Regions from separate parts of the Photobacterium sp. R1 genome, predicted to be linked through region 1. Evidence: riboswitches for the same ligand, from Rfam matches in the RefSeq annotation. Region 1 holds a riboswitch; each other region holds the start of a gene.
What was found. A riboswitch is a leader RNA that binds a small molecule or an ion and turns the genes downstream of it on or off. The one in region 1 is predicted to bind thiamine pyrophosphate.

Region 1 (8,166 bases):
CCATTCCACCAGATACAACCGGGACAGGCCGCGCATGCCCAGACTCTGACACAGCGGGTTGTACTGCTGGGCCAGATGCAGCATGGGCTGACTCAGGGTCTTGATGACATAAGGCAGCGCCATCAGGGCATTGACGGCGACCACCACCCAGAAAGCCGAGGAAAAGACATCGGTGAACTCGCGCAGTAACAGAAACAGCCCGGTGCTGATCACCAGGCTCGGCGTGACCAGAATGATGGTGCCGATCAGCTCCAGGCCATCGGCTGAGGCTTTGTAATGCTGCAAACGCCAGAACCGGCTGGCACAGAGAATGGCAATCCCGCCGATCAGGGCCAGCAGGCAGGCCAGTGCGGCGATTTGCAGCGAGTGGCTGACGGCCTGCCAGAGTGCAGGCGTACTGAGTAAGCCGGGCAGTTTGCTGTTGATGCCTGCACTCAGCACGGCCAGCATCGGCGGTATCACCAGCAGCAGCACGGCACCGATCCAGAATCCATCCCAGCATCGGGCCGCCCGGCTGTCGAGATAGTTCGGGTGGCCCTGCTGCACCCGGCCGGTAAGGGTCGACAGTGGCCGGGCAAAGCGCTGACTCACGAGGACCAGCGAGCAGCACAGCAGCATCTGCCACAGCGCCAGCATGGCACCGGCCGCTAAATCAAAGTCATATCGCAGCGCCTGATAAATGGCCAGCTCGATGGTGGTTGCTTTCGGGCCGCCGCCCAGAGACATGATGACGGCAAAACTGGTGAAACAGAGCATGAAGACCAGACCTGCCACCTGCGGCAGTTGCTGACGCAGCCGCGGCCAGGCGACCAGCCGGAACAGCGGCCAGCCTCGCATCCCTAAGTGTGCGGCGAGCTGATGCTGTTCGGCGGGAATGCCTTCCAGACTTTGCAGCAGCAACCGGCTGGCCAGCGGCAGGTTAAGAAAAACATGGGCCAGCAGAATGCCGTTCAGGCCATAAAGACTGAAAGGCAGTTTCATCTCCAGCGTCGCCAGCCACTGGGCCAGCAGGCCGCTGTTGCCATAAATGGCCAGCAGGCCGAACACGGCGACCAGAACCGGCAGAACGACGGTCATGGCGAACAGGCGCAGCAGCAGCGCCCGGCCGGGAAAACGGCGGCGTGACAGGGCATAAGCGACTGGGATGGCCGGGAGCACGCTCAGCAGCGTCGATAGAATGGCCTGCTGAAAACTGAATGCAGTAACATGGCGCAGGTAAGGATCCTGCCAGAGCGCCAGCGGCCGGATGTCGGTCGCCTGCGTCAGCAGAGCGCTGAGCGCTCCGCCGACCAGGATCAGAATGAGCCCGGCACTCAGCAGGCCGGGCAGGCTGGAACGGGAAAGTAACAACGTCAGTCCTACAGGATTATTGCGTCAGGGCTGTTTGCCATTCGCGGACCCAGGTTTTGCGCTCTTTCGCAACTTCGTCAGCACTGAATTCCAGCGATTTGGCCGGACGCGGCAGTGCCTTGAACGCTTCAGGCAGCGGCTGATCGGTGACCGGATACATCCAGTTGCCGGTCGGGATCTGGGACTGGAAGCCCGGCGTCAGGATAAAGTTCATGAACTTATCCGCCAGCGCCTGATTTGGGCTGTGCTTCAGTTTAGCGGCAACTTCCACCTGCATGTAGTGGCCTTCACTGAAGTTGGCCGCTTTATATTTGTCTTCCTTCTCGGCAATGATGTGATAGGCCGGGGAAGTGGTGTAAGACAGCACCAGATCGGTCTCGCCCTTGAGGAACATATTGTAGGCTTCTGACCAGCCTTTGGTGACGGTCACGGTCTTCTTGGCCAGTTGCTGCCAGGCATCAGAGGACTGATCACCGTAGACGGATTTCACCCACAGCATCAGACCCTGCCCCGGGGTCGAAGTACGCGGATCCTGATAGATCAGGTTCAGGTCGTCACGTTCGACCAGCGCTTTCAGGCTGGCTGGCGGGTTCTTGAGCTTCTGGCTGTTGTAAATAAAGGCGAAATAACCGTAATCGAAAGGCACGAAGGTTTGATCCTGCCAGCCCCCCGGAATGGTGACAGCGGATGTGTCGACACCGCTTTTTGCCAGCAGCCCGGTTTTCTTCGCTTCCGTCATCAGGTTGTTGTCCAGACCCAGCAGGACATCGGCCTTCGTGTTTTTGCCTTCCAGACGGACACGGTTGAGGATGGACACCCCATCGTCCAGCGCGACGAACTGTAAATCACAGCCACATTCTTTTTCGAAGGTTTTTTCAATTGCCGGGCCCGGGCCCCAGTCTGCGGTAAACGAACTGTAGGTGTATACCGTCAGTGTCGGTTGAGCAGCGGCTGCAGACGAGGCGGCAACCAGTAAGGGTAAAGCTGTCAGTATGTGTTTCACAAAGCGCTCCTGAGTACCTGCTTGGCAGGGAATTCCGATTTCTTCAAGGCGCGGCGTTGAGTGAGCGGGAGCACGTCCCGGGAAAGTCACGAAAAGGGAAAGTAATGATGTGCTTTCAGTTTCTCAATTCCTACGCCAGCATGACCTGGTTCAGGTTCAATGGGTCCCGTGTGCTGCATATGTATAAACAGACACGATCTCAGTCCGGAGACTCCCCATGAGAACGGCTCTCATTGTAAACGGGGCGGGCACGGGTTGCCAGCCGGAATTATCAGCGGATGCCAGTCTGGGATCCGGGAACTAGCGAATCTCATTCAGGCGCCAGTCATAATCATACCTTGGGCTGGTGAGCGTGACCGGCTGTTTACGGTAGCGGTTGAGGTGTTTCTGCAGATCTGTCAGTGAGCCGAAATCAGACTGATACCAGTCATAAATCGAAGACAGACGGACTTTTCCGCCTTGGTCATCGACGCCTTTGGGGCTGTTGATGAAGCGGCGTGCGGCACCGTCAAGCTGCGTATTGAGCCGGTCGGCATGCATGGCCTCAGGTAACAGGTCCGGGCAACCCAGACTAGCGCAGTTCACCACATAGTGAATGCGTTTGTCTTGCCAGATCGGGCGGAGAATACGGTGCTCAATATCGTTCAGGGACAGTTTTTTGCCGTCAATGGTGATCAGCTGTTCATCCCAGGGCCCGAAACTGAACAGGCCGCCCAGTTTGGTAATCGAACTGACCGGATAGTTATCCAGAATGACTTTCACCGTCAGGGCATTGTAGAGATTCACCCAGTATGCGAACTGCTCATTTCGGTTTAAAAGACGGGGATCGCGTGAGGTCAGCCCGGCAATATACTGATTCAGGCTGCTTTTATCTTGCGGACTGACCGCAGCGTAGCGAAAACGGGTCTGTTGTGGGGCGACGAGCAGGTAGGTGTTCAGCAGACTTTGCCAGGCGCTGTGATCTACTGTGGTGGTGCTTTGGGGGTTGCTGGTTTGCCAGAACGGCCAGAGGTCGGCTTTTGGCGCAGCCATGGGAGCTGATGAGAGGCTGAGTAAAATCAGGACTATGAATAAAGGCAGAGCCCGGCGGAACGAAAACATGTGAACACCTCTGTAGACGGTTGATATCTAAGAGACCGAAAGGAAACGCGTTTCTTTCTGGTTTGTCTGATGTCTTGCCTGCAGACCTGAACAAAACACCCTGCCGGAGCAGGGTGTCTGAGGCTGACTCTTGAGTATAGATCAGGCTAAAAAAGCCGGGATCTTGCTTTCATATTCCGCGATTTTATCTTCGTGTTGCAGCGTCAGGCCAATGTTGTCCAGACCGTTCAGCAGGCAGTGGCGGCGGAACTCGTCGATTTCAAATGAATACGATTTGCCGTTGGCACTGACCGTCATGGTTTCCAGATCAACCGTCACTTCGGCGCCTTCATTGGCTTCGACATACTGGAAGATTTCGTCCACTTCCGTTTCCGTCAGGCGTACCGGCACCATCTGGTTATTGATTGAGTTACCGTAGAAGATGTCGGCAAAGCTGGGTGCAATCATTACTTTGATGCCGTAATCCGCCAGCGACCACGGGGCGTGTTCGCGGGAAGAACCACAGCCGAAGTTTTCCCGGGCCAGCAAGATGCTGGCACCCTGATAGCGCGGGTAGTTCAGGACAAATTCCGGATTGGGTTGCTCACCCGCATCGTCCAGAAAACGCCAGTCGTGGAACAGGTGCTTGCCAAAGCCAATGCGGTTTACTTTCTGTAAAAACTGTTTCGGAATGATGGCGTCAGTGTCGACGTTCGCGGCATCCAGCGGCACCACCAGTCCGGTATGTTGTTGAATTCCTGCCATGGGTATTTTCCTTCTCTTGTTAGGCGGTGGCTCTGTTAGGCGGTCGCAAGGGTTTCTTGGTCCAGCTCGCGGATATCCACGAAGTGACCGGCACAAGCTGCAGCAGCTGCCATGGCCGGGCTTACCAGATGGGTGCGGCCATCACGGCCCTGACGGCCTTCGAAGTTCCGGTTACTGGTGGAGGCGCAGCGCTCCCCGGGACCCAGACGGTCGTTGTTCATCGCCAGACACATGGAGCAGCCCGGCAGGCGCCATTCAAAACCGGCTTCAATGAAAATCTTGTCCAGACCTTCCTGTTCCGCCTGCGCTTTCACCTGCTCAGAGCCGGGAACCACCAGCGCCTGAACGTTTGGTGCAACCTTGCGGCCTTTGGCAACGGCGGCCGCGGCACGCATATCTTCAATGCGGGAGTTGGTGCAGGAACCGATGAATACTTTATCGACCGGGAAGTCAGACAGTTTTTTGCCGGCCTGCAGACCCATGTAGGCCAGAGCTTTCTCGGCAGAAGCACGCTCGACCGGATCGCTGAAGTTTTCCGGAGCCGGGATTGGCTCGTCCACCGCAATCACCTGACCCGGGTTGGTGCCCCAGGTGACCTGAGGTTTGATGTCTGCGGCATTCAGGGTGACGACTTTGTCGAACTGCGCATCCGGATCAGATTTCAGGGTTTTCCAGTATGCGACGGCAGCTTCAAAGTTGGCATCCGTTGGTGCAAAGTGGCGGCCCTGGATGTAGTCGAAGGTGGTCTGGTCCGGCGCAATCAGACCGGCTTTGGCGCCCAGTTCGATCGCCATGTTACAGACCGTCATCCGGCCTTCCATGGTCAGGTCGGTAATGGCTTCGCCGCAGAATTCCACCACGTGGCCTGTTCCACCGGCGGCAGTGGTTTCTCCGATGATGGCCAGAATGATGTCTTTGGCAGTGATCCCTGGTGCGACTTTGCCTTTGACCTCAATTTTCATGGTCTTGGCGCGGGCCTGTTTCAGGGTCTGGGTCGCCAGCACATGTTCAACCTCAGACGTGCCGATACCGAAGGCCAGTGAGCCGAATGCACCGTGGGTAGCGGTATGGGAGTCGCCGCAGACGATGGTCATGCCCGGCAGGGTGATCCCCAGTTCCGGTCCCATGACGTGCACGATGCCCTGATATTTGTGGTTCAGGTCATACAGGGTGACGCCGAATTCTTTGCAGTTTTTCGCCAGCGTTTCCATCTGGATGCGGGCCATCTCGCCCGAAGCCTTGATATCTTTGGTCTGGGTCGAGACGTTGTGGTCCATGGTGGCAAAAGTTTTGCCGGTCTGGCGGACCTGACGGCCTTTTTCGCGCAGGCCGTCAAAGGCCTGCGGAGAAGTCACTTCATGAACCAGATGACGGTCGATATACAGGATCGGGTTTTCGCCTTCAGCCTCGACCACGATGTGGGCATCATAAACTTTTTCGTACAGCGTTTTGCCTGTTGTTGTGTTTGACATTGCTCGTTTGCTCCTCGTGGTTCAGCTTACGCCTGACGAATGTAGGCTGCGATCTTGTCGCCCATGGCGTCGGTCGACAGTGCCGGACGGTCTCCGGCCAGATCTGCAGTCAGTTCCCCGGCTTCCAGTGCCTGAGAGACGGCTTGCTCAATGGCGCGTGCCGCTTCTTCTTCACCCAGGCTGTAGCGCAGCATCAGGGCTGCCGACAGGATTTGTGCCACCGGATTGGCGATGTTTTTGCCTGCGATATCCGGTGCGGAACCGCCTGCAGGTTCATACATGCCAAACTTGTCCTGGTTCAGGCTCGCTGACGGCAGCATGCCCATGGAACCGGTGATCATGGCGCATTCGTCTGAGATGATGTCGCCGAAGATGTTGGAACACAGCATGACGTCGAACTGGGACGGATCTTTGATCAGCTGCATGGTAGCGTTGTCGATGTACATGTGGCTCAGTTCGACATCCGGATAATCTTTGGCGATCTGTTCCACCACTTCGCGCCACAGGATTGAGCTTTGCAGCACGTTGGCTTTGTCGATTGAGCAGACTTTTTTACGGCGCAGGCGTGCAGATTCAAAGGCAATCCGGGCAATCCGTTCAATCTCGTAACGGTGATAGACCTCGGTATCGTAGGCCTTTTCCATCGCGCCTTCCCCTTCGCGGCCCTTCGGCTGGCCGAAGTAGATCCCGCCGGTCAGTTCGCGGACCACCACGATGTCGAAACCACGGGCAGAAATGTCAGCACGCAGCGGAGAAAATCCTTCCAGACCACTGTGGATCTGCGCCGGACGCAGGTTACAGAACAGCTGGAAGTGCTTGCGCAGCGGCAGCAGTGCACCGCGCTCTGGCTGATCATTGGCAGGCAGGTGTTCCCATTTCGGACCGCCGACCGAGCCGAACAGAACGGCGTCGGCAGCTTCGCAGCCTTTCAGGGTCTGCTCTGGCAGTGGTGAGCCGTGATTGTCGATGGCAATGCCACCGACATCAAACTCCTCACGGGCCAGGGTGAAGCCGAACTTTTCTTCGACGGCATCCAGCACTTTATGCGCCTGACGCATCACTTCCGGGCCAATCCCGTCGCCGGGTAACACAGCAATTTGATAGCTTTGACCTGCCATGGTTATACAGTCTCCATTTTCGCTTTTTGTTTAATTTCTTCGATTTGTTCGGCGCGGTGAATGCTGTTAATCACATGCAGCAACGCCTGACCTGAGGCTTCAACAATGTCGGTCGCCAGACCGGTGCCGTGGTATTTACGGCCCTTGTAGTTGGCGATGATATCGGCCTGACCCAGACCGTCTTCCCCTTCACCTTTGGCTGTCAGTTCGAATTTCTCCAGCACAATCTCGTAGCCGGTCAGGCGGTAAATGCACTGATACAGGGCATCGACCGGACCGTTTCCGACGGCGGCTTCGCATTTCTCTTCTTCACCGCATTGCAGTTTGATGCTGGTGGTTGCCATCACGCTGCCGGACTGGACGCTCAGGTAGTTCAGTTTGTAGAAATCGTCTTCTGCACGCAGGTTAGCGAAGTACATCAGGGCTTCTAGGTCGTAGTCGAAGACCTGACCCTTGCGGTCGGCCAGTTTCAGGAAGTCGGCATACAGGGTATCCAGGCTGTAGTCCTGCTCGGTGTAGCCCATGGCATCCATATGGCTCTTCACTGCGGCGCGGCCGGAACGGCTGGTCAGGTTCAGCGCCTGATTCTTCAGACCGATGGATTCAGGGGTCATGATTTCGTATGTGTTCTTGTTCTTCAGAACGCCGTCTTGATGAATACCGGAGGAGTGGCTGAAGGCATTGGCACCGACAATGGCTTTGTTGGACTGAATCGGCATGTTGCACAGCTGGCTGACCAGGCGGCTGGTGCGGGAAATTTCCTCATGCTTGATATTGGTGGTGACACCCAGCAACTCCGCCCGGGTTTTGATGATCATGGCGATTTCTTCCAGTGCGCAGTTCCCGGCGCGTTCGCCAATGCCGTTGATGGTACCTTCGACCTGACGGGCACCGGCCTGCACGGCTGACATGGAGTTGGCAACGGACATCCCCAGATCGTCGTGGCAGTGGACGGAAATCACTGCTTTATCAATGTTTGGCACCCGGTTGAACAATTGGGTAATGATGCCGCCGAATTCGCTGGGCAGGGTGTAACCCACGGTGTCCGGGATGTTGACTGTGGTGGCACCGGCTTTGATGGCAGCTTCGACCATGCGGCACAGGTTATCAATCGGAGTCCGGCCAGCATCTTCACAGGAAAATTCCACATCATCCGTATACTTGCGGGCGCGTTTGACGGCGGCAACGCCCATCTCGATGACGTCATCGTAGCTGCGGCGCAGTTTGTCCTGAACATGGATGGTGGAGGTGGAAATGAAGGTGTGGATACGGAAGGCTTCGGCAACTTTTAACGACTCGGCGGCGACATCAATGTCATTGGCGACGGCTCGGGACAAGGCGCAGACCCGGCTGTTTTTGATGTGCTTTGCAATGGTCT
Region 2 (8,166 bases), on a different contig from region 1:
AAGCTCTCGCAGAAATGCGGGAGCTTTTTCGTTTTCAGCGTTTATCTAACGCGATACCGTACGGCATTACATCCTCAGAATGCTGAATTTATTCGAGCCCAAATCGAAAAAAAGCCTCATCTATGATGAGGCTGGTACCAATCTAAACTCTCACGTCAGTCTTAGCTTCTCATCATCAGCTGATAGCCAATAAAGCAGGCAGAAATACTCAGGAATACATTTAAGAGCAGGTTCAGTGTCATCTTGGCGTACTCGCCGTGCTGAAGCAGGACGACGTTATCCATGGAGAAGGTTGAAAATGTCGTGAGGGCGCCGAGAAAGCCCAATCCGAGAATCTGACGCCATGGTGAGGCTTCAATCATTCCCTGATTCAGGGCTGACATCAGCAGTCCCATGACAAATGAACCGATGACATTAACGGCGAGGGTCCCATAAGGGAAGCCGCGTCCAAACAGGACAACAGACAGCTCGGCTATCAGATAACGGGCACATGCGCCAAAGGCTCCGCCAAAGGCAACATAGCTTAAAACGATGAGTTGATTCATTTGTACGCTGGTCTCTGTCAGTCAAACCAGATACTAATACCATGAAATGAACTCTCTGTTGAGACAGTCACTAAGGTAATTCACAAAACAATGTGCTATATGGTGTTGTATTGCAAGCGTTCGTGAATTGAGGTGGTGATGAAGCTTTATAAAACGGTCTTGCTGGCACTCAATCCAGATGATCAACGGGCACAGCAGTTGGTCGTGAAAGCCGGGGTCGTGGCAAGCCATAACAATGCAGACCTACACCTGGCATATGTCGAGCCCGGGGTCGGTAATCTGAGTTTTTTGGATATTGAGCTGCAACTGAAAGAAGCCCATGACGATCAGGAGCTCAGGCGAATGGCGCAGTTGTCTGAATTAGCCACCCATTCTCCGCAGCCTGTGCGCGCGATGCATCTCTATGATGGTGATGTTGCAAAACATCTTATTGAACTGGCAGCAAAAATACATGCAGACTTAGTGATTGTCGGCCATGCCAAAACGGATCTGCACTGGTTGCGAGAAGATGTCCGTCGTGAATTGGATCTGCATTTAAAGTGCGATGTGCTGATTTGTCGCTGATGCGTGACGGTTTTTACTGATTCCTGAAATTCAGTAAAGACCGCTTGCTGTCGGGATACACCTTTCTTATACTCGTTAGCTGAAACTTGTCGGAGTGCCAACTGGCTGAGACCGCATTGCGGGATCCGTTGAACCTGATCAGATTAGTATCTGCGAAGGGAACAAGAGAAAATCTTCTGCCTAGCTGTACCTGTCGTGTACAGCTGCTGTATCAGACGATGCGACACGCCCTACTTGTGTCCGCCTCTTGTTTACGCGCCCATCCGTCAAGCAACTTCCCAGAAATATCAGATGAAAGGAAATTGCTATGTCGAGTCGCAAGCAAGCGAGACTGGAAGCGAAACAATTTATTGATTCACTCACTACCCAAGCCTACCCGAATTCCCGAAAAATCTATGTCACCGGCAGCCGGGATGATATCCGTGTCGGCATGCGTGAGATTGCTCAGGCTGACTCCTTAGTCGGCGGGGATAAAAATAACCCGATTTTTGAGCCGAACGAACCGGTACGAGTCTACGATACCTCTGGCTTTTATACCGATCCGGAACAGACGATTGATATCTACAGTGGTCTGCCAAAGCTGCGTGAAAACTGGATTGAAGAGCGGAATGATACTGAGCTGTTGGATGAGCTGAGTTCTGCCTATACCAAAGAGCGTCTGGCTGATGACACCTTAGATGAGCTGCGTTTTGCGCTCCGTGCCCGTGTCCGCCGGGCTAAGCCAGGCCAGTGCGTGACTCAGATGCACTACGCCCGCAAGGGGATCATCACGCCGGAGATGGAATATATCGCGCTCCGTGAAAACATGGGCCGCGCCCGTTACCGTGATGAAGTGCTGAACCAGCAGCATCCGGGACAAAGCTTCGGCGCCAACCTGCCCAAAGACATTACCCCTGAATTTGTGCGAAAAGAGGTGGCTGAAGGCCGCGCTATTATCCCGTCCAACATCAACCACCCGGAATCTGAGCCGATGATTATCGGTCGTAATTTTCTGGTGAAGGTGAATGCCAATATCGGGAATTCGGCGGTCAGTTCCTCGATTGAGGAAGAAGTAGAAAAACTGGTGTGGTCGACCCGCTGGGGCGGCGATACCGTGATGGACCTGTCAACCGGTCGGAACATTCACGAGACCCGTGAGTGGATCATCCGTAACAGTCCGGTGCCGATTGGAACCGTACCAATGTATCAGGCGCTGGAGAAGGTGAACGGCATTGCTGAGAACCTCAATTGGGACGTGTTCCGTGACACCTTGCTGGAGCAGGCGGAACAGGGCGTTGACTACTTTACGATTCACGCCGGTGTGTTGCTGCGCTATGTCCCGATGACGGCCAAGCGCGTGACGGGTATTGTTTCCCGTGGCGGTTCTATCATGGCGAAATGGTGTCTGGCACATCACAAGGAAAGCTTCCTGTATGAGCACTTTCGCGAGATTTGCGAGATCTGCGCAAAATACGATATCGCGCTGTCGCTTGGCGATGGCTTGCGTCCGGGTTCAGTCGCGGATGCCAATGACGAAGCCCAGTTCAGCGAACTGCGTACACTGGGAGAGCTGACTCAGATCGCCTGGGAATATGATGTACAGGTGATGATTGAAGGACCGGGGCATGTGCCGATGCATATGATCAAGGAAAACATGGAAGAGCAGCTCAAGCACTGCCATGAAGCTCCGTTCTATACCTTAGGCCCGCTGACGACCGATATTGCCCCGGGTTATGACCATATCACCTCCGGAATTGGTGCCGCGATGATTGGCTGGTATGGCTGTGCCATGCTGTGTTACGTGACGCCGAAAGAACACCTTGGCCTGCCGAATAAAGATGACGTGAAGACTGGCCTGATTACCTACAAACTCTGTGCTCACGCGGCTGATTTGGCCAAAGGACACCCGGGGGCGCAGGTCCGAGACAATGCATTGTCAAAGGCCCGTTTTGAATTCCGCTGGGAAGACCAGTTCAATCTGGGTCTGGACCCGGATACTGCCCGTGCATTCCACGATGAAACCCTGCCGCAGGAATCCGGCAAGATTGCGCACTTCTGTTCAATGTGTGGACCTAAATTCTGTTCGATGAAGATTTCTCAGGAAGTGCGGGATTATGCGAAAGCACAGAATGAGGCTCAGGTGATCCAGTTACTGGAGGATCCGCTGGAAGGCATGCGCCAGAAATCGGCCGAATTCCGGGAAAAAGGCAGCGAGCTATATCATCAGGCGAAAACCCATGAGGCAGATCAGGCATGAGTGGGGCGCAACAACTGACATTTCCGGGAATGGAGGGCGGCATCGGGCCGCTCTATCCTGTCGTCGATGATGTTCACTGGATTGCCCGGCTGCTGCCGCTGGGCGTGAAAACGGTTCAGCTGCGGATGAAAGATCCGGCACATCCAGAACTGGAAACACAAATCATCGAAGCCATCCGGCTGGGCCGTGTGCACAACGCTCAGGTGTTTATCAATGACTACTGGCAGCTGGCGCTGAAACACGGCGCTTACGGGGTGCATCTGGGACAGGAAGATCTGGATGCCGCCGATCTGGATGCCTTGCGTCATGCCAGTATCCGGCTGGGTGTTTCTACCCGGACGTCGGCTGAGTTGCAGCGCGGCCTGGCGATTGCGCCGAGCTATGTGGCAATCGGCCACATCTTCCCGACGCCAACCAAGGACATGCCAACCCCGCCGCAAGGGGTCGCACAGCTGAAGGAACATCTGGCGACCGTGGCGGGCCGTTATCCGACGGTGGCTATCGGCGGAATTGACCTGAGCAATGTGGCGGACGTCTGGCAGACCGGCGTGTCCTGTGTCGCCGTGGTGCGGGCCGTGACGGCTGCACCGGACACGGAGCAGGCTCTGGCCGCTTTCGCTGAAAAGCTGGTGAGGTAAGCCATGCTGACTGACGAATCTTTTTTACGCTATCACCGTCAGGTGCAGTTGCCGGAAATTGGTGAGCAGGGTCAGCTGGCCCTGCAACAGGCCAAGGTGCTGATCATCGGTGCCGGTGGTCTGGGAGCGCCCGCGGCGTTGTATCTGGCCGGTGCCGGTGTGGGCAGTCTGGTGATTGCGGACGGCGATCGGGTGGAGCGTTCCAACCTGCAACGCCAGATCATCTACCGCGATGACAATCAGGGCGAGAGCAAGGCTCAGGCCGCAGTCGCGCAGGTGAAGGCACTCAATCCGCACATCCGGGCCCGGGCCGTGACCGCCAATCTGGCTAAGTTACAGCTGGCGATGGAAATTAGCCTTGCGGATGTGGTGCTCGATTGCACCGACAATTTTGCCAGCCGCCATGCCATCAATCAGGCCTGTTTCGAACACGGCAAGCAGCTGATCTCCGGGGCGGCGATCCGCTGGCAGGGGCAACTGATGAACTTTGATTTCCGGGCGCAGCAGGGGCCTTGCTATCACTGCCTGTTTCCGCACGGTGACATGCAGGCACCGCAAAATTGCAGCGAGTCCGGGATTGCCGGTCCCGTCGTCGGGATCATGGGGACCTTCCAGGCCTTGCAGGCTATCAAGGCGATCACCGGCAGTGGCGAATCTGGCAAGGGTCAGTTCCGCCAGTTTGACGGCCTCACCCTGCAATGGCAGCAGTTTGCTCTGCCTATGAATCCGCAATGCCCTGTATGCAGTAAGGAATCTTTATGACCATGATTAACGTTCAGGTGAACGATAAAACCATGCAGCTGGCGGCAGAAACCTCGCTACGAGCGCTGCTGGAGCAACTGGCAATGCCGCTGGATGCCACCGCAGTGGCGCTCAATCAGTCGATTGTCAGTCGTGATTGCTGGGGAGACACCGTGCTCAGCGATGGCGACGCGATCGCCCTGTTTCAAGCTATTGCAGGAGGTTGAGATGCTGACGATTGCAGATAAAACGTTTTCATCCCGTCTGTTTACCGGTACCGGCAAGTATGCCGGCCGGGATGTGATGGCGCAGTCCATTCTGGCTTCCGGTTCGGAACTGGTGACCATGGCACTCAAACGGGTCGACATTGAAAACAGGGACGATGACATCCTGGCGCCGCTGCGTGCCGCTGGGGTGAACCTGCTGCCGAATACCTCCGGCGCGAAAAATGCGAAGGAAGCGATCTTTGCCGCGCAGCTGGCCCGTGAAGCGCTGGGCACTCACTGGCTGAAACTGGAAATTCACCCGGATCCGAAATATTTAATGCCGGATCCGATTGAAACGCTGATTGCCGCAGAAGCGCTGGTCAAACAGGGCTTTATTGTGCTGCCTTACTGTCATGCCGATCCGGTGCTCTGTAAGCGGTTGGAAGAAGTCGGTTGCGCGGCGGTCATGCCGCTGGGTGCGCCGATTGGCTCCAATAAAGGGCTGGCCTCACGGGATTTCCTCGACATCATTATCGATCAGGCACGGGTGCCGGTGATTGTGGATGCCGGGATTGGCGCGCCGTCTCATGCGGCGGAAGCTATGGAGCGGGGCGCGGATGCGGTGCTGGTCAATACCGCGATTGCTGCGGCGGCTGATCCGGTGGCCATGGGCCGGGCATTCAAACTGGCGGTCGAAAGCGGACGGATGGCTTATGAAGCCGGTCTGGCCGGGACAGTCAGCCAGGCTGTTGCATCCAGCCCGCTGACGGCGTTTCTGGATGCCAGCATTTAAGGAGGCGGCATGAGTTATGCGGATGTCTGGCGTCAGCTGGACTGGGATGATGTCCGGCTGTCGATTTACAGTAAAACGGCGGCGGATGTTGAGCGTGCACTCAGCAAACGCAAGCGGGATCTTGAAGACTTCAAAGCTTTGATTTCCCCGGCTGCCGAGGCTTATCTGGAGCAAATGGCACAGCAGTCGGCGGCTCTGACGCGGCAGCGTTTTGGCCGGACGATCGGATTTTACGTGCCTTTGTATCTGTCGAATCTCTGTGCCAACAGCTGTACTTACTGCGGCTTTACCATGGAGAATAAGATCAAGCGAAGGACACTGACGCTGGACGAGATTGAGCGTGAATGTGCGGCGATCAAAGCGCTGAATTTCGATAATGTGCTGCTGGTCACCGGCGAGCACGAACGTAAGGTCGGGATGGATTATTTCCGTCAGAGTGTTCCGGCAATCAAGCGTCACTTCAGTTACCTGTCGATGGAAGTCCAGCCGCTGGATCAGGCGGAGTATGCCGAGCTGAAAACGCTGGGGCTGGATGCGGTGATGGTTTATCAGGAAACCTACAGTGCACCGACTTATGCCCAGCATCATTTACGCGGCAATAAGATGGACTTTGTGTACCGGCTGGAAACCCCGGACCGACTGGCGCGGGCCGGCATTGATAAAATCGGCATCGGCGCACTGATTGGTCTGGAAGAATGGCGGACTGACTGTTTTTTTGTCGCCAGCCATCTGGATTATCTGGAGCGGACTTACTGGCAGACCCGTTATTCGATTTCGTTTCCGCGACTGCGTCCGTGTACGGGCGGATTAGAGCCGAAATCCGTGATGAGTGACCGCCAGCTGGTGCAGCTGATCTGCGCATACCGGCTGTTCAACAGTGAGGTTGAGCTGTCCATGTCGACCCGGGAATCCCCGCATTTTCGCGACAATGTGTTGCCGCTGGGGATCACCAGCATGTCGGCAGGATCCAAAACGCAACCGGGAGGTTATGCCGATAACGAGCCGGAGCTGGAGCAGTTTGCGATCAGCGATGAGCGGGCGGTCAGTGACGTGGCGCAGGCGGTGAAACAGCACGGTTTTGAGGTTGTCTGGAAAGACTGGCACCCGGCTTATTCCGGCTGATTGCTTAGCGTAAGCTGCAGAGAAAATGAAAGGGCTGATGAAAACCATCAGCCCTTTTTGATGAGATGAAACAATTATTCCGTAAAGACGGCGTTGACCTTGGCGTCGTAACGGGCATTGATGTTGGATGAATAATGTCTGGCTGTCAGCTCAATTTTCAGTTTCTGAACATCGACCGGTTCATCAAAAGAGACAGAGAGTGTGCCTGAAGGGTATTTCAGGTAGCTCGGATAAACCCGTTCGTTATTTTCGTTATAGATGAACGCAACCACAGACTGATTACGGGCATTGGCGGTTGTGTTGACAACCAGTTCCAGCGATTTCACTTTCTTGTTGTTGTACGGCGTAATTTCCACCCATTTGGTCACTGGCGTCCCAAAGCTGGCATAGAGTGAGGTACCGGCAGAGATTTGCTCATCAAAATCAATCACAGGATCGTGATCCGGGTAGCTGGTGGCATCGTTCGGTTTACTGTTGCCGAAATACTCCTGAATCAGGCTGAAGCCATCGCCGTCGTAATCGGTATTGGCATCAAGCCCGACCACCTCATAAGTTTTTTTCCACCAGGTTGGCAGATGGTCGTTATTGATGCTCGTGCTTTCGCCGTAGTTAAACCGGAAATTCCCGTCAAAGCGCTGGCTGGGTTTGGTAAAGTCGGCATTGTACACAGAGATCACCGCACGGTAATTGTCCTGCCAGTACACGATCGGGGTGGCGAATTTGTGCTCTCCCCAGCCCGCACGGCAGTCCAGATTATGCAGGCGCTGGTTCGCACCGTTGTAAATTTCGATCTTACAGTCCATGGCATTGGGCTGATTATTATCATATCCCAGTGTGACCAGATGGTGGCGGTCGGCAGGCAGGTTGAATTTGACCGGAATGTTCACCCGCTGGCCTTTATAAATCGTCTGATTTACGGACTGTTTGTAGGTTTCTAAATGTGGATTGGTGTTGGCCAGAGCGGCAAAAGACAAAAAAGGAAGTGACAGAAGCAGTTGTTTTTTCATGATATAACCTTATGAATATAATTGATTATTGTTTCATCAGGCATGCTAGCGATATTCATCAGATGTGAAAACAGTCAATAGGGACAGTTTTGTGCTGGGTCACGGAGATACATGACCGTTGTGCTCCGGCTGGCAGGCAGAAAAAAGTCCGGCGTACTGACCGGACTTTTGGGAGCTAAATCAGGGATGTTTTTAGCGACTGAGCGGCGCAGTTGCCTGTTTCAGCCACGTCAGATCCTCGCCCTGCAGGGACGGGCTGATGACGTCGAAGACGGTTTGGTGGTAAGTGTTCAGCCACGCCAGCTCGCTGTCGG
Region 3 (8,166 bases), on a different contig from region 1:
AGCAACAGAGAGGCTGGCCAATATAAAAAGAGCTGCAAACATCTCGTCGATCATCATTCGGGCATTGGCCTGTAACATCAGGTAGCCCAGCCCTTCGCTGGCACCGACCCACTCACCGACAACGGCACCAATCGGTGCGACGACAACAGCCACACGGATTCCGGATGCCAGTGCCGGTAATGCAGCCGGCAGCCGGATGTGGCGCAGGATTTGCCAGCGAGTTGCATGAAGTGTTTTTGCCAGATCAAGATATCCTTGTGGTGTATGGCGAAGACCGTCATAGCAGCAGGTCGTCACCGGAAAGAAAATGATGATGGCAGCCATCACAACTTTGGAGGCGATACCGTACCCCAGCCAGAGCATCAGAATTGGGGCGAGTGCGAAAACAGGAATCGCTTGACTGGCTATCAGCAGGGGCAAGATCCAGCGTCTGACAGGGGTAAAAAGCAGCATCAACAATGCACAAAAGAGTCCGAACCCTAACCCTGTGACCAGACCCAGCATGATTTCACAGGTTGTGACCCAGGCATGGCGAAGCAGTACATCGTGGCGCTGAATCAGTTTATTGAGTACAGCCAGTGGTTCCGGCAGGATAAAACCGGGCAATTGAAACACTGTGACCACAGCCTGCCAGCCGAGGGCCAGAACACCAAGACTGATCACCAGCCGCGCGAGCGGGTGATGGTGAATAGAACGTGTTTTGACAGGCGTGCCAGTTTGCCATTGAGCCAATAATTTAGTCATTGTGTTGGTTTACCAAACTCAGGGCTTTCAGGATCTGCTGCTGACAATTCACAAGACGGGCGTCGATTTCACGCGGAATCGTTCCGTCCGGGGGTGGCAGCGAGTTGATTTTTGCGGGCTGGCCTTGCATCAGGAACACAGAGTGTCCCAGACGGAGTGCTTCCTGAGGGTCATGTGTAATGAGCAGTACGGTTCGGTTTTCCAGCAGTTCTGCAGCTAGATCCTGCAATTTGTATCGTGTGACAGCATCCAGTGCTGAAAAAGGTTCATCCATTAATACGAGTGGCTGGTCCTGCATCAGGGTTCGGGCGAGTGAAACCCGCTGACGCATTCCGCCAGAGAGCCTTGATGGGGGGGCAGAGATGTATTTTTTTAAGCCGACGCGTTCTAACAGTTCAATCGCTTGTGACTGATGCGTCTCACTGACTTTTCCGTGTTTGAGCTGAACACCAAAGCAAACATTATCCAGCACATTCAGCCAGGGAAGCAGTAAATCCTGCTGAGCCATATAGGCAATCTGTGCATTCACAGGTTGGTTGCTGCTGGTTTTAATGCTCCCTTGCCAATGGACGTCGGCAGGTAATAATCCGGCTAGTAGCCTGAGTAATGTGGTTTTACCGCATCCGCTTTGCCCGAGAATGCAATGCCACTGGCCTGGGATTAAACTGAGATTCAGCTGTCTGAATAATGGCATTTCCTGATCAGGGTAATGCAGACGAATATTATTCAACTGAACCCCCAAGCCTGCCTGCCGGTCAGTCATGTGGTTTTCTTCCTGACGAGTGATGATTTGCTCAGGCACCTGCTTCTCCTTAACGCGGCTGGAGTGAATAGAAGTGATGAACCGGGCCATGACCTTGGCCAATCCGAAGTTGATCCGCATGTAACAGGGCTTGCGTCAGATAGGCTTTCCCGCGTGTCACGGCTTCTGTGAGGCTGTATCCCTGAGCCAGATAAGAAGCAATCGCTGCAGACAGCGTGCATCCCGTGCCATGCGTGTTCTGCGTCTGAACTCGCGAAGCAGTTAGGGTGACGGTGTCACTTTCTAGGATGAGATAGTCCGTGCTTTGTGCTTCCTGTTCCCAATGTCCCCCTTTCAGCAAAACAGCTTCAGTGTTGAGTTGTTTCAACTGCTCAATCAGCGCTTCTTTTTCTTCTGTTTCTTTTGTGTGTACAACAGGTGAAATTGTGCCAGAAAGGGATGGATTTCGGGTTAAAGCGACTGCCTCTGGCAGATTTGGCGTGATCAGTGTTGCCAGAGGAAGAAGTTCTGATTTCAGGGTGGAAATGGCATCGGCTTCCAGTAATAAGTCACCGCTGGTTGCGACCATCACCGGGTCGAGAACGATGAATTTCGGCCGGTATTGACGCAGTTTTTTAGCAACAGCACGAATGATAGTCGCATCACTCAGCATGCCTATTTTTACCGATTGGATATCAAGGTCGCTGAAGACAGCATCCAGCTGTTGTTCAACAAACGCCGGGCTGACCGGAAAAATACCCGTTACGCTCTGTGTATTTTGAGCCGTCAGTGCCGTGATAACCGAACAGGCATAGCCGCCAGTTGCCGAAATGGCTTTGATATCAGCCTGTATCCCGGCACCACCACCACTGTCTGAACCTGCAATTGTCAGTGTAATCGGGGTTTTAATTTCTGGGGAAAGTTCATTGTGAGCTGACTTGTTCATTTTCATCCCTTGGCATCAATATCATGATTCATGATGGGGCAGGGATGACGAACAGTCGCGATGGTCACTGAGCCGTCAGGAACTGGCGCTTAGTGGCAGGCAAGTCTGCTAGTTCCCTACGCCAGTATGAGCTGGATCAGGTTCAACGGGTCCCACAGCGTGGTCTCAGCCTTTCGACTCCCCGACTAACGTTTAATCATTCTGTATGTTCAACCGAAGCTTGTTGTCTTCAGTATCATTTTGCGTTGGCATTCTAACCCTGTTTTTTTGAAGAAAGCAAAAGAATTCCAGAAAATCTGTGCGGGCTCCGGACAGAGGCGTTATAGACAGCCTATGATATCGTTACCGTCAATAATTCTGGAGACATTCAGTGAAACAGCATCATCAGATTAATTACGTTGAATTTCCTGCAAGTAACCTGCCGGCAACAAAAGCTTTTTTTGAATCCGCTTTTGGCTGGTCATTTACAGATTATGGTGATGAATATACAGCTTTTTCGGATCAGGGGCTGGATGGGGGATTTTATGCGGCGCCCCTGAAATCTGAATCAGAAAAAGGTGCGGCTTTAATTGTGCTGTACAGTGATAATTTAGAAGCGACAGAGCAAAAAGTCATCGAAGCGGGCGGCAAAATTGTGAAACCGATTTTTGCGTTTCCCGGAGGCCGCCGGTTCCACTTTACAGAACCGAGTGGTAATGAACTTGCTGTCTGGGCTGATCCCGAGTAGTAAAGCACCCGATTGATGAATGAAAAGAGCTCCTGACGGAGCTCTTTATCGTTCGGGCAATGATGTTGCTTAATTCACTGTTGTAACCCGGCTGCTTCGGTCACCAGACACTGTTCGCAGCTGGACACCACTCGCCGCTGCTGGTGGATTGAGGCGATCATAAGCCTGCCAACTTGCGCCCTGATCGACTGAGTACTCAATGGTCAGGCCAGGGAAGGTGGAGTTCGCCTTCAGGACACCATTTTCGAGGACGCCGCCAGGGACAGGCAGGTTGAACGTAATGCCGCTTTGCTCCAGTTTCGGCAGCACTTTCTGGCCCAGGAGGTTTGCGAAGCGGTTGTAGTCCGTATTACGGGCTGCCTTGTCTACAGGGGTGCCAGCGTTGTCATTGGCTTCCCAGCCCGCCGTATGCCATGCACGCTCGGCCAGACCCAGAACACGCGGGAAAGTCATCCCTTCGAACTGAGCTTCAGTACGGACTGTTTCAGCCCACAGCGAACCCTGAATACCCAATACATTTTCAGGTTTCAGGAGTTTTTTCACACCAGCACCGGCAACCACGTCTTCTTTCGTAATTGGTGCACCGGCACGGGTGAAGTCGGCATTTGCGAACACATCATCCGGCATGTAACCAAAGGTCTTCCGGGTGTCGGTGAAACGTGGCGCCCAATAGTAACCGCGTTCGTTTGGATCCGGCTCGTATGGATGGTCGAAATACAGGTGGCTGGCATGGTTGTAAACAACTTTATAGTCGTTGTTTGCCAGATTATAGGCACGGTCAGCAACACCCCATTCCCAGATATTCTGCCAGGCGTTACCCCAGAGCTGACTGTTGGCCATTTCAGAGCGGGGGTAGACTTGTCCGCTGTGCATCAGACCGTCTTCCCAGCCTGCCATATCCAGACCATAGTTCGCTGTAATGACAGAGATACGCTCGACAAAGTAACGGCTCAGGTCAGAAACACTGTTGACGCCATCTGTGTTGTTGGCAATAAATGCCTGACAGACAGGAGAGTTAACCCATGCACCGGCAATCTCATCGCCACCAAAGTGGAAGGTTTTCAGTGGCTGAACTCCCTGATGCAGGTTCACCAGACCTTTGACCACAGCATCAACGAAATTGTAGGTTGAATCCATACAAACGTTGATAGCATTGTCTGTAAACATCTGAACAGAAAGATATTCTGTTGTGTCGCTGAAATCTGTCAGCAGGTATTTGCTGGCTTCTTCCAGATTTCCCTGAGCGGCAAAGTGGTCATAGCGCGCTTCCATGGCTTTAATCGCAGCGTGCGCATGGCCAGGAATATCAATTTCCGGAACTACTTCAATGCTCAGCGAAGCCGCATGCTGAAGGATGTCCCGGTAATCTTCTGCCGTATAGTATCCATTTGATTCAGCACTACCGTCCGGACCGGCACCCAGGAATGGCAGCAGACAGGATTTTTCTTCCGGATCATGACAACGTTTTGAACTGACATCTGTCAGTTCTGGGAGTCCTGTAATTTCAATTCGCCAGCCTTCATCGTCAGCAAGACGGAGATGGAGTTTGTTCAGCTTAAACGCCGCCATCTGGTCAAGCAGCTGAATGATTGAGTCTTTGCTGCGGAAGTTGCGCACCGAATCAACGGACAGGCCGCGATACGCAAAACGCGGTGCATCCGCGATATCAACCGCGGGGATCTGGTTACCATCGACCAATTGAAGTAATGACTGAGAGGCATACAGTGCACCTGCGCCATCCGCAGCACCGATCGAAATGATTTCGTTTTGCGGGTTAACATTCAGGTTATAGGCTTCATCCCATTTTTGAATGCCATTGACATTGACCTGGCTCCAGCCAATGTTGATACGTTTTTTCGTGGCCGGTGACCATGGTACGGCCGTCAGGCCTAACTGATTGGCAAGGAAGGTCGCCTGGCCTTCGTAGCCATTGTCATAAACAACAACCCAGCTTGAATCAATACTGACGCTGCCACTGCCGAGAGTGAACTGGGCTGGGGATGGGATGACACCCACAGGGTTTTCCAGAGTACTCAGATCGGCATTACGCTGATAACGATCTTGCGCGGTGAAGGGATCGTAGTAATCCGTGATCGCAGCACTGCCGTAACGTTTCCATTGCTGTGGCGATGTAAAATCAGCAACAAACGGCAGTTCTTCAGAAGGTTTGGTTGGCACGGCACCATTGATGTGGTTGCTGGTACTGGTGATGAGAGATGTAATGGTGTTGCCATTGTCTTCAGAAACAAAATACCAGTTCGGCATAATGTCCGTTTTCGCAGCCTGCCAGTCGGAAGCATCAAACTCAATGGTCAGTGATTGGCCGGGTGCCAGAGGAACGAACTTGTCCGTTGGTTCCAGTTTGAAAATATCGCCGTTAACATGTGTGATTTTGACTTGTTCATTCAGAACATCTTTCACCATACGGATATGGCTAAAGTAAATACTCCAGCCAATTGCAGGCAGGGTTTTGGCGCTCTGGTTCGTAAAATCAAGTCTGGCCCGGAAAGAGACCCAGTCTTGCTGGGTGTTATCTACAACCGTGTAGGTCACATCCAATCCCTGACCAAGCTGATCCAGATCTGCTGCCGGGATTGCCAGCGCCGGGCCAGCAATAACAGCCGATAAGGCTAACGCTAATACAGATGTTTTCATCATGGTTCCTTATTTCGATAAGTAAAAAATCATTAGCTGTAGCCTAACGATCTGAATGAATTAATAAAAACATCAATAAGTGATTGGGCAAGAGGAAATACTAAAAATGCTGTTGCGGCCAAGAAAATCATACAAACTGTTGATTATTTCACCATTTATTCGTGATTGAGGTTAAGTTTTGGCGTGGAATTTTCAATGAATAGAGGATGTTATGCTAAGTCAGGTCAATTCCTCTACGACATAGCGTGCCTTCGATTGGTGGGGACCAGGAGAGGGAAAAATTCTAAAAATTTTGATTGATAATTATTGTCACGTAAGAAGTTTGCCCACATTGGGACATAAGATTGCGGAAAAAGCAAATTTGTTCAAATTTATGCATATAGTTGATTTAAAATGAATGCTATCAGTTTTGAAATTCGAAAAAGCACATCAGATAGCATTGCGGATAAATGTGGGTGAAAAATAAGCAAATTTGAGCCGAAAACAGAACAATTGAAGAAAATGGCAGCCAGCTATCAGTTTTATGTCTGGAAGTGGAATTCTGCTTTTTGGTAGAAGATACTCACCCTGCAACACTCATAAATACAAAGGATAGAAAAATGACAAGAGCAGCAGTGATTCTTTGCTCACTCCTGGCCCTGGCTGGCTGTGATGAAGAGACAGTAAAAGATTTGTTAGAGGGCAAAGTTGAAGTATTTACGCTTTACAGCGCGAATACTCAAGGTATTACAGGTGTACCGGATGGATACCATACCTGGACAGAACTGCAGGGCTATAATGTGGGTCTGCCTGATAATGCACCTTTTGGCTCGCGGGATGATCTGGTGAATGCAGTCGGTTCGGTAACGGATGTCGGTTGTGCCAAAATTCCAGATACAGCGGGTATGTGCTTTGAAGAAGGGGACGCTAACAGCTGCTTACCAAACGAACTGACCGAGGTTGGCCTGAAAACTTATAAAATTGACCTTTCTGACCTTGAAGCAGCCATTAATGTCGGTTTTTATCCAACGGCGGTTCAATACCTTGCTGAATATAAATTTAACTCGAATCTGAGTATCGAAAGCGCTGAATGTTCAGCGATTCAGTAAGCTGAAAGCTTGAGATAACGGTTGAATCGGGCCAGACATCGTCTGGCCTTTTTCGTATGTGCTCAGAAATTAACGATATTACTTCATGGAGAAAGAGAAGATATCTTTTGGTTTTCGTTATCCACAAAAGCTGTGCATAACTCTGTGGGAAATGCTCGGACTCCAGATTCCATGTCGTATTTGCCAAAGTCAAGCACTGGGCCAGCAGATTTCTATGGTATTTTTTTGCTTTGTGAGTCTGAGTAAAATTTGTTCTAAGTGCCTGTATTTCATTTAAAGATAAACAAAAATTATGTGACTCTGTCACTTTAACCTTGAGGAGCCGTCTTCGTCTCAATTTTCAGCAAGTTTGAAGGGCTTCCTTGCAGAGCAGCGGCGCGAAAGCGAAATGATGACAGCTCAGGATGCTGCTGATAAAGCAACGCCTTGTCTTGTTTTTCTGCATAAGTATGAGTCAGGTAGCCGCGCCCATTCGGGTATTCGGTATTCCACAACGGGCTTTTGGACACCTGGCTGCTTGCAATAAACTGTCCCAGATAGGTAACTTCGCCGGCGATGATATGAAAACTGATATTCAAAGGTTTGTCAGATTGCGTTTGCACCGTTTTCCTGCCATCCGTTCCTTTAAAGGTGACCGTATCCAGCTGGTAAGTTCCCGCGGGCAAGGGCAGGGTGAATAATGAACCGGATACACGTGTTGTCTTGAAATCACTGTCATTATTATCATTTGAGACACTGAAGCGATCGTTCGACTCCGTGCTTCGGAAAATCAGTGTTGTTTGCAGGTTTTCGCCGGTTGAGGGCCAGATTGTTGTGGCGCCCAGGCTGCCGACGAGAAAGCCTTGGCTGGCTTTATCGGCAGTTTGAAAATCTTCAGGAATAGAGATCAATACACCGCTACTGCATCCGGTCAGGAGTAAACTGAACAGACTGAAAACCAAGGGTTTCATGCATTGCCTTCCTATTACTTATTGATAATTAAAAAGAGAGTCTTCTCTTATATGAGTGTTGTATTACAAAGCACATTTATGCCACAGAAATCGCGAAATCTCATGGTGTAAGCGTAAAAAGTAAGACAAATGAAAGAACTTTGAGCATGAGCTCAAGTTTTTAGTGGAAAATGATTGAAGAAAGTGCACTGGCTTTGACTGACTCTGGCCAGAGTCAGTCATGCGATTCAGCTTTAGTTCGCGGCAATGATGTTTTTGAATTTACTTTTTTTGCTGAGGAGATAATCCAAATCCGGCGGGAAATCTTTATTCGA

Region 2: it holds a riboswitch for thiamine pyrophosphate, as region 1 does, so the genes downstream of both, thiC (phosphomethylpyrimidine synthase ThiC) here and thiB (thiamine ABC transporter substrate binding subunit) in region 1, are expected to answer to the same signal.
Region 3: it holds a riboswitch for thiamine pyrophosphate, as region 1 does, so the genes downstream of both, thiD (bifunctional hydroxymethylpyrimidine kinase/phosphomethylpyrimidine kinase) here and thiB (thiamine ABC transporter substrate binding subunit) in region 1, are expected to answer to the same signal.

The regions. Positions count from the first base shown of each region.
Region 1 covers NZ_BAAHZP010000015.1:51,171-59,336, forward strand. The annotation lists gene thiP (thiamine/thiamine pyrophosphate ABC transporter permease ThiP) at 1-1,350, opposite strand, end outside; gene thiB (thiamine ABC transporter substrate binding subunit) at 1,367-2,353, opposite strand; TPP riboswitch at 2,463-2,581, opposite strand; gene ACYP03_RS20040 (DUF547 domain-containing protein) at 2,654-3,385, opposite strand; gene leuD (3-isopropylmalate dehydratase small subunit) at 3,596-4,198, opposite strand; gene leuC (3-isopropylmalate dehydratase large subunit) at 4,234-5,670, opposite strand; gene leuB (3-isopropylmalate dehydrogenase) at 5,697-6,788, opposite strand; gene leuA (2-isopropylmalate synthase) at 6,791-8,166, opposite strand, start outside.
Region 2 covers NZ_BAAHZP010000012.1:119,877-128,042, reverse strand. The annotation lists gene crcB (fluoride efflux transporter CrcB) at 162-545, opposite strand; gene ACYP03_RS18540 (universal stress protein) at 684-1,109, shown strand; TPP riboswitch at 1,190-1,287, shown strand; gene thiC (phosphomethylpyrimidine synthase ThiC) at 1,417-3,345, shown strand; gene thiE (thiamine phosphate synthase) at 3,342-3,983, shown strand; gene ACYP03_RS18525 (HesA/MoeB/ThiF family protein) at 3,987-4,745, shown strand; gene thiS (sulfur carrier protein ThiS) at 4,742-4,951, shown strand; gene ACYP03_RS18515 (thiazole synthase) at 4,953-5,723, shown strand; gene thiH (2-iminoacetate synthase ThiH) at 5,733-6,845, shown strand; gene ACYP03_RS18505 (hypothetical protein) at 6,920-7,852, opposite strand; gene ACYP03_RS18500 (aminopeptidase P family protein) at 8,045-8,166, opposite strand, start outside.
Region 3 covers NZ_BAAHZP010000017.1:65,958-74,123, reverse strand. The annotation lists gene ACYP03_RS21030 (ABC transporter permease) at 1-744, opposite strand, end outside; gene ACYP03_RS21025 (ABC transporter ATP-binding protein) at 737-1,507, opposite strand; gene thiD (bifunctional hydroxymethylpyrimidine kinase/phosphomethylpyrimidine kinase) at 1,557-2,432, opposite strand; TPP riboswitch at 2,529-2,626, opposite strand; gene ACYP03_RS21015 (VOC family protein) at 2,803-3,159, shown strand; gene ACYP03_RS21010 (family 20 glycosylhydrolase) at 3,229-5,814, opposite strand; gene ACYP03_RS21005 (hypothetical protein) at 6,363-6,902, shown strand; gene ACYP03_RS21000 (hypothetical protein) at 7,211-7,852, opposite strand; gene ACYP03_RS20995 (hypothetical protein) at 8,086-8,166, opposite strand, start outside.